One region of the Comamonas serinivorans genome, then DNA from elsewhere that is predicted to be linked to it. Evidence: riboswitches for the same ligand, from Rfam matches in the RefSeq annotation. Region 1 holds a riboswitch; the other holds the start of a gene.

Region 1 (4,165 bases):
CAGGTTCGCGGGGCCGCCACGACGACACCGAGCGGTTGGCGCGGTCCGCCTCCCAGGCCTGCATCAGCGCCCAGGCGAAGGCCGCCAGCGATTCGGGGGTGCAGGCCTCGCGGACCAGGGCCAGCCCCGCATAGCGCCCCGCGCCTGCCGGAAAACTCAGCATTTCGCCCAGCGTCTGCAGGGCCGGGGACGACAGCGTGCCGCCCTGCACCCACTGCGGCGCATGGGCAGCCAGCTGCGGCCAGAACTCGGGCAACTCGCCCACGCGGGTCGGGTAGCGCAGCAGTGGGTCATCCGCCAGCAGCTCGTGGGTGGCCTGCAGGGCGCCGGCGTGGCCCAGGGCTTCCAGCCGCTGCGCGCCCGCCAGCACCGATTCACGCAGTCCCTCGTCCACCAGCCACAGCAGCACCGTGCGCGCCACCGTCTGCGCCTTGCCTTTGCCGCACAGGGCATCGGGCAAGTGCGCGGCCGCGGCGTACTCGGGCCAGGCCTTGAGCCAGGCCTTGCCGTGGATGGCGTGCGCCTTGCCGCTGACGACCGCCAAACCGGCCGAGCGCGCCAGGGGCTCGCTGGCCATGCACAAGGCCAGGTCAATGGCGCTGGCCAGGCTGCGCGCGCACCAGGCCTCCATGGCAGGCAAGCCCGCCAGGCCCAGCGCAGGCACGAAAGCAGCGGCACCGGCGTGCACGTAGCGAGCGGCCAGGCGGTTCCACAGGGGCGCGGCCAGGTCACCGAGCTTGAGCCAGTCACGGCCATCGCCATCGAATTCCTGCAACGGTTGGCGCGCCCAGTACGGGCTGATCTTTTCGTTCAGTTCACGCAGGGTCTGCGCGACGGCGTCGGCGTCACGGGCCGCCAGGGCCTGCCGCAACGGCACCAGCTCCACTTGATCCTCGTCCTGAAAGTCTGCCAGGTCGACACCCAGGGCAGCCAGCTGCTCGACCTCGCTGCCTGTCTCGAGGGCCTGGGCAGCAGCGGCCTCGAAGACCTCGCTCCAACGCAGCTGCGGCGCCAGGGGCGGCACATCCGTCAGGTGCAAGGCCTTGGCCGCTTTGGACGCGCGGGGCTTGGTTTTTGGGGTGGGCTGCCGCCACGGCGGGTTCTCCAGCCAGGCGACGGGGTCGATGGGGAATTCGGGGCGCTGTGGCGCGCTCTGCATGTCCATGGGTGTGCTCCTGCCTCCAGATGAAGGGTGCAGTGTGCCTGAAACATCCCGTCACATCGAGACGCCGATTGCGCCCGAAGGTGCTACTTCGGGCCTGCGCCGCCATGGGACCGCTGAGCTGCATCTGCTGACCGGCGTCCGCATCAGGCAGCGCGGGCCGCAGCGCCCTGCCCGACGCAGCAGCCTGAGCGCCGGTCCTCTACACCCTGCCTCTTCAGAGCCACCGCCACGTCTTTCCTTGCACTCCAGGCACGCCACTACAATCGCGCGGCCGGCGCATTCACGCCGGTGTTTGCTGGGGGTGCCCGGCCGTGTCTCTCGAGGCCGGCGGGCTGAGAGAGTCCCTTTGAACCTGATTGAGATCATCCTCGCGCAGGGAAGCACGTCAGCCCACAGGCCGCACGGTCTCGTCGCCCCGTCAGGGGTCGGCCCGGGCCCTGGCGCTGCAGCGCGAGCTGCCGGAGTGCGCCATGACCGTTTCCCCTCCTCCCGCCGCCCAGGGCAGCGTGACCAACCACAGCCTGCAGGTGGTTGCCGCACACGAGCGCGTGTTTGCCTGGCACAACCATGCGGCGCTGTGGTTCAGCCTGGGCGTGGGCCTGCTGGTGCTGCAGATGGGTGCCCTGATCGCACCAGCACTTGGCTTCACGGGCGCGTTGTGGGTGATCGCGGGCGGCTCATTGCTCGGCGCAGCCTTGTTGGCCTGGGTGGCCCACATCGGCGCCACGCATGGGCTCGCCAGCGCCGGGCTGATGCACGCGGTCATGGGCCGGCGCTTCGCCCAGCTGCCGGTGCTGCTCAACATCGTGCAGCTGCTGGGCTGGGGTGCGTTCGAGCTGGTGGTGATGCGCGAGGCCACCGTGGCCATCGTGAGCCGGCTGGGCTGGATCGGTGCCGGCACCTCCGCCGCCCTGTGGGCCACGCTGGCCTGGGGCGCGTTGCTGACGCTGCTGATGACCCTGCCCATGGTGCGGCTGGTGCGCCAGCTCATCGCGCGCGTGGCCCTGCCGCTGGTCGTGCTGGCCTTGCTGTGGATCAGCTGGCAGCTGCTGGGCCAGGCACACACCCAGGGTTGGGCAGCACTCACGGCCACGCCCGGCAACGGCAGCATGAGCCGCCTGTCCGCGCTTGACCTGGTGATCGCCATGCCCGTCTCGTGGCTGCCGCTGGTGGCCGACTACGCGCGCCATGGCCGCAGCGCCAAGGGCGCGTTCTGGGGCACCTGGGCCGGCTTTGCGCTGGCCAACGCCTGGTGTTATGGGCTGGGCGTGCTGATCGCCACGCTGATGCCGGGCACCGAGATGATGGCCGCGGTGCTGCTGGTGCAAGGCGGGCTGCTGGCGCTGGCCCTGGTGCTGCTGGATGAGGTGGACAACGCCTACGGCGACACCTACTCGGCCGCCATGAGCGCGCACAGCCTGCTGCCACGCCGCAGCGTGCGCCACTGGGCGGTGGTGGTGGCGCTGGCCTGCACGGTGCTGGCCATCGTGCTGCAGATGCACAGCCTGGAGCCCTTCCTGATCCTGCTGTCGTCTGTCTTCACGCCGCTGTTTGGGGTCATCGTCGGCAGCCTGGCGGGTCGGCGCGACGTGGCCGGCCTGCTGAGCCGCGCGCCCGCGGTCAACGGCGGCGCCGTGGCCATCTGGCTGCTGGGCATTGGTGGCTACCACGCGCTTGCTCAGTGGGCACCACATTGGGGCAGCGCCCTGCCCGCCTTCGCGTTGACGCTGGGCCTGTCGGCGCTGCTGCGCGTCGTCCATCAGCCGGCAGCGGCACGATCCATGGCGTGATGCGAATGGGGTATGGATGATTTCCCGTTTTCAATTCAACGGCAATGGATTCATACTGCCTCTGGATAAAAGCAGACATGCGAGCGGATGTGTATCAGGTTCGGCAGCCCCGCGCAGGCCCTGCTGCCGGCATGGGTGCCGTGAGGGGAACGGTATGATGAACGTGACTTGCGACGGTGCCGTGCTCCTCACGCCACCGGGTCAGGCCATCGTCTGGAAATGCTGAAATGGATTGGGTCCCCGTCGTCTTCATCGTGTTCAAGGTCCTCGTGTTCGGAACCTGCATGTTCTTCGCCATCAAGTGGCATTACGACCAAGGCAAAAAGAAGAAATGATCAGATGCGGCCCTCTTGAGGGCCGCATGCACATGTGCCCCAGGCCGGCGCGTGACCGGCCTGCCGCCTTTCCCACGGAGCTTGATCATCAGCAGTGAGAATCAAACGACATCATTCCCAGACACATCAAAGGTCCGCATGAAAATCTGCACCCCCACCAAAAATGATTACTTGAAATTAATGGAAATTTGGGAAGATTCAGTTCGCGCCACTCACGACTTCTTGAGTGAAGAGCACATTCAAACCCTCAAACCCCTGATACTCGAACACCATTTCGATGCAGTGGATTTGCGAGTCGCCAGCGACGAACATGGTGACATGGTCGGCTTCATTGGTGTTGCCAACCAGAATGTTGAGATGCTTTTCATATCCCCATCCCACAGAAAACAAGGGATAGGCTCGATCTTGCTCAAGAACGCGATAACCCATCAAGGCGCAACCAAAGTCGATGTCAATGAACAGAACCCCGACGCAGTCGCGTTCTATGCGCATTGTGGATTCAGCGAGGTTGGCCGATCGCCGCTGGACGGACAAGGCAACCCCTTTCCACTGATTCACATGGCGCTCAAGCAGATCAGCTGATCATTTGTCAAACAGCATCATCTGAATGTCGCAAGGCCTTCCTCCAAGGAGCAGTTTGGCTGACATCGCCCACGTCGTGTCCAGGAGCAATGATGAATACCACTTTTGAAGGCGGGTGCCTGTGTGGGGTGAATAGGGATCGGATCAGTGGCAATCCTTTGTCTGTCTATGCATGCCACTGCATCGATTGCCAACGACGAACCGGAAGTGCGTTCGCGCTTTCCATGCTGGCGAGAAGCGCCAGCATGGAACTCACATCGGGTCAACCAGTTGCTTATCGCGCAGCTCTATCT
Region 2 (4,165 bases), 820 kb from region 1:
TGTCGCGCATCCCTCAGTTCGATGCCCGCAAGGTGCCGGTCGTGGCCGTGGACGACGGCTTGCCAGCCATTCCGGCCGCGGCGCTGACGCCCGAGGCCCTGCGCCGACGCTTCACCCGCGACCTGAGCTGGACGCCGGAAATCCGCCGTGAAACGCAGTTCACCCAGGCCGAGGCGGCGCCTGCGGCCGTGCTGGTGCCCATCGTCATGCGGCCCCAGCCCATGGTGCTGCTCACCCAGCGCTCGACCAAGCTGAGCAAGCACTCGGGCCAGGTCGCGTTTCCGGGCGGGCGCGTCGATCCGGGCGACGCCTCGATCGAGGACGCGGCGCTGCGCGAGGCGCTGGAGGAGGTGGGCCTGGACCCGGCCCGCGTCGAGGTCATCGGCGCCTTGCCGTCGTACACCACGGGCACGGCCTTCGTCGTCACGCCGGTGGTCGGGCTGGTCAAGCCGCCGCTGGACCTGCGCATCAATCCGCAGGAGGTGGACGTTGCCTTCGAGGTGCCGCTGGCTTTTCTGATGAACCCGGCCAACCACCGCCACCACGAGTACGTGGCCGATGGCGTTCGCCGCAGCTGGCTGTCCATGCCGTACATGGATGACGGCCACGAGCGCTTCGTCTGGGGCGCCACGGCCGGCATGCTGCGCAACCTCTACCGTTTCCTCAGCGCCGAGCAGTGAACGTTCGCGAGCGGCGATGAACGTGGTGGATCTCCTCCCATGAGCCTGTTTGCCCTGGTCCTGGCCTGGCTGGTGGAGCAGGTGCGCCCGCTGCGCCACGGCAGCTGGCCCAACCGCGTGCTGCGGCGCTGGGCGCGCTGGGTGGCCCGCAACGTGGACACCGGCAAGCTGGTGCATGCGCGCGTGGGCTGGGTGCTCATCGTCGGCGTGCCCGCGCTGGCCTGCACCCTGGTGCACTGGGGGCTGCAGCAGCTGCTGGGCTCGTTCGTGGCCATGCTGTGGGATGCACTGCTGCTGTATGCCTGCCTGGGCTGGCGCAGCTTCAGCCAGCATTTCATGGCCATCCGCAATGCCCTGGCGGATGGCGACGAAGAGCTGGCGCGGCGGCTGCTGGCGGCCTGGCAAGGGGTGGAAACGGCCCGCGTGCCAGGCACCGAGATCGCACGCCACGCCATCGAATACGCGGTGCTGTCGGCGCATCGCCACGTGTTCGGTGTGGTGGCCTGGTACGGCTTCACGGCCATGCTGGGGCTGGCCCCGCTGGGGGCCGTCATGTACCGCCTGGCCGAGGTGACCATGCGCGACGCGCGCCTGCGCCACACCGTGCTGGCCCTCAGCGAGCGCTCGCTGCTGGCCGAGGTGGCCGAGCGCGCGTGGCAGGTGCTGGACTGGGCGCCAGCCCGGCTCACGGCGCTGAGCCTGGCCGTGGTCGGCAACTTCGTCGAGGCCGTCAGCAGCTGGCGCAGCCACGCCCAGCAGGCGCCCATGGACAGCGACGGCCTGCTGCTGACCGCGACCGCCGGGGCGCTCAACATCCGCCTGGGCGGGGCCAGCCTGGCGCGGCTGGCGCCCCCCGGCCATGCCAGCGCGCGCGACCAGGCCTGGTCCACGGCCGACGCGATCTTCACGCCCCAGCTCACGGCGCAGACCGGCACGCCCCACCGGCGCGAGCCCGAGGTGCCGCGCATGGGCGAGGTGGCCAAGCTGCTGTGGCGCAGCCTGGGCGTGTGGCTGCTGCTGCTGGTGCTGCTGGCCCTGGCGCGCTTGCTCTGACGGGCCGTGGGGTCGCGCCCGACGGCGGCAGGTCGCAGCCAGGGGGCTGGGGTATCATGCGCGGCTTGGGAACCGCTGCCTCATCGGCTCGATGGCGGCTCGGTTCCCTTGGCCTTTAACCGGGGTGCAGGCCGGCCTGCTGAGATGGCGATCACGCCAAACCCGCGAACTTGAGACGGTTTGTACCGGCGGAAGAAGCTAGAGGACCAGCGACGGCGCGCCCAGCCATGACGGCGCCCGATCCGGCCGGTTTGCCCCTCCGTCAGGCGCTCCGCCATGACGTGAATGACACCGCTTGACTCCGTTCCCCCTCGCACGATGACTGGTGATCGCCAGGGCGGCAGCCTGCGCGGCGGCGCGCGCCACATCGGCATTGCCGGTGCGGGTCTGCTGGGCCGGCTGTGTGCCTGGCACCTGGCCAGCCAGGGCTTGAGCGTGGACGTGTTCGACCCGGCGCCCGATGCCGGCCCGTGCTTTGCCGACCGTGCGCAGCCCCGGGTGGGCCTCTCGCCGGCCTGGACGGGGGGCGGGGGCGCTGCCGACCCGGTCTGGCCGCAGGCCGCGGGCTTCACCGCCGCCGGCATGCTGAGCCCCATCGCCGAGCTGGACAACGCCGAGCCCGCGCTGGCCGCGCTGGGCTGGCGGTCCATCGTGCTGTGGCGCGCCATCACCCAGGCGCTGGGCCGCACGCCCGGCAGTTTTGCGCCGTTCTACGCCCAGCGCGGCTCGTGGATGCTGGCGCACCGACCCGACCTGGGCAGCGCCCAGCGCGTGCTGGCGCGGCTGGCTGCGGCGGGGCGCAGCGCCGCCTGGCAAGAGGCAGTATCCCTGGCTTACCGTCGATTTTTGATCGATGATGACGCCATACCTGCATTGGGTTTGACCGAGGCCAGCGCCCAGGGCATGCCGCAGGCCTTGAGCCTGGCGCAGCTGCAGGCGCAAGAGCCCAGCCTGGCCGGCGCCGCCCACGCCTGGTTCCTGCCGGCCGAGGGGCAGCTGGACACGGCCAACACCCTGCTGGCCCTGGTGCTGGCGGCGCGCACGCTGAGCGGCCCCTCGGGTCCGGGCCGCGTGAACTGGCACTGGGGCGAGCGCGTGACGCAGGTGGGCGAAGACGCGCGGCTGCACCTGCACGGCCCCGGGGGCGAGCGCGTGGCCACCTTTGACCAGGTCATCGACACGCGGGGCCTGGGCGCCCGGCCCGACCTGCCCATGCGCGGGGTGCGTGGCGAGCTGGTGTGGCTGCACGCGCCCGGCCACGGGCTGACGCGGCCGGTGCGCCTGCTGCACCCGCGCCACCGCGTCTACATCGTGCCGCGCCCGGGCGACCTGCTGCTGGTGGGCGCCAGCGAAATCGAAAGCGAAGACCGCTCGCCGGTGTCGCTGCGCTCGGCGGTCGAGCTCATGGCGGCGGCCCACAGCGTGCTGCCGGCTGCGGCCGAGGCCCGCGTGGTGCGCCTGGACGTGAACCTGCGCCCGGCCTTGCCCGACAACGGTCCGCGCATTGAGGTGGCGGGCCGGCGCCTGCGCATCAATGGCCTGTTCCGCCATGGCTGGCTGCTGGCGCCGGCGCTGCTGCAGCAGGCCCTGCAGGCCGCAGACCTGCCGACCACGCTGGCCGGCGTGGCGCTGGACGAGGTCGGTGGCCTGGGCGAGGCGCCGTGGCTGCACGCCGCGCAGGCCTGCGCATGAAGGACGCCGCCATGGACACCATCTACGGCACCACGTCGCCGCGCTGGCGTGGCGGGATCTGGTTGACGAACCTGAACGGGCCCGGCACCCCCAGGTGCGGGTGGCAAACGGCGGAGGGGAACCATGTGGCGTGACGCAAGGCGATGGGTGGTGCAGGCCCCGCGGCACCGGGGCGGCCTGCGTGGCACGGCAGCCCGAGTTGCTGGGCGAGTTGCGTGGGTCTGGCTGGCCGCGAGCCTGTGGGCCGGCCTGATGGCGCCTGCGGCTGCGCAAGGGCTGTCGATCCAGCGCGAGGGCGCGGCCGGGCTGGGCAGCGGCGGGGGCCTGGGTGGACTCGGTGGGCTGGGCGCCACGAGCGGCCCGGCTTCGGGGCACGGCAGCTCGGGCGGTTCGCTGTATGGGCTGTCGCCGGGCGGTGCGACGCCGGGTGCGCCGGCGGCGGACGCGCGCGCACCGGGTGCATCGGGGCAGGCGGCGTCCGGGTCAGCCAACCGGCCCACGCGGGGTTCAACCCCCAGCCGACCTCAGGGCCGATCCAGTCGGTCGGCCCCATGACCTGAACGAGACCGTGGCCTGCTGGGGCAGGGCTGGCGGCGCCGGATGGCGCGGTCGCACAGCCTGCCGGCAGCGCCCCCCCTGAGTAGGAGAAACGCATGAACACCCCCGACACCGCCTGCCACATCGCCGACACCGCCGATGCGCTGGCCCCCCGCGCCGCGATCGCCATCCAGCTCGATGGC

Evidence for each region. A riboswitch is a leader RNA that binds a small molecule or an ion and turns the genes downstream of it on or off. The one in region 1 is predicted to bind thiamine pyrophosphate.
Region 2: it holds a riboswitch for thiamine pyrophosphate, as region 1 does, so the genes downstream of both, CCO03_RS14055 (FAD-dependent oxidoreductase) here and CCO03_RS10540 (purine-cytosine permease family protein) in region 1, are expected to answer to the same signal.

Annotation. Positions count from the first base shown of each region.
Region 1 is NZ_CP021455.1:2,482,967-2,487,131, forward strand. It holds gene CCO03_RS10535 (DUF4132 domain-containing protein) at 1-1,165, opposite strand, end outside; TPP riboswitch at 1,453-1,561, shown strand; gene CCO03_RS10540 (purine-cytosine permease family protein) at 1,636-2,955, shown strand; gene CCO03_RS10550 (GNAT family N-acetyltransferase) at 3,429-3,872, shown strand; gene CCO03_RS20840 (GFA family protein) at 3,965-4,165, shown strand, end outside.
Region 2 is NZ_CP021455.1:3,303,357-3,307,521, reverse strand. It holds gene CCO03_RS14065 (CoA pyrophosphatase) at 1-680, shown strand, start outside; gene CCO03_RS14060 (cobalamin biosynthesis protein) at 720-1,733, shown strand; TPP riboswitch at 1,844-1,947, shown strand; gene CCO03_RS14055 (FAD-dependent oxidoreductase) at 2,052-3,425, shown strand; gene CCO03_RS20610 (hypothetical protein) at 3,437-3,559, shown strand; gene thiS (sulfur carrier protein ThiS) at 4,079-4,165, shown strand, end outside.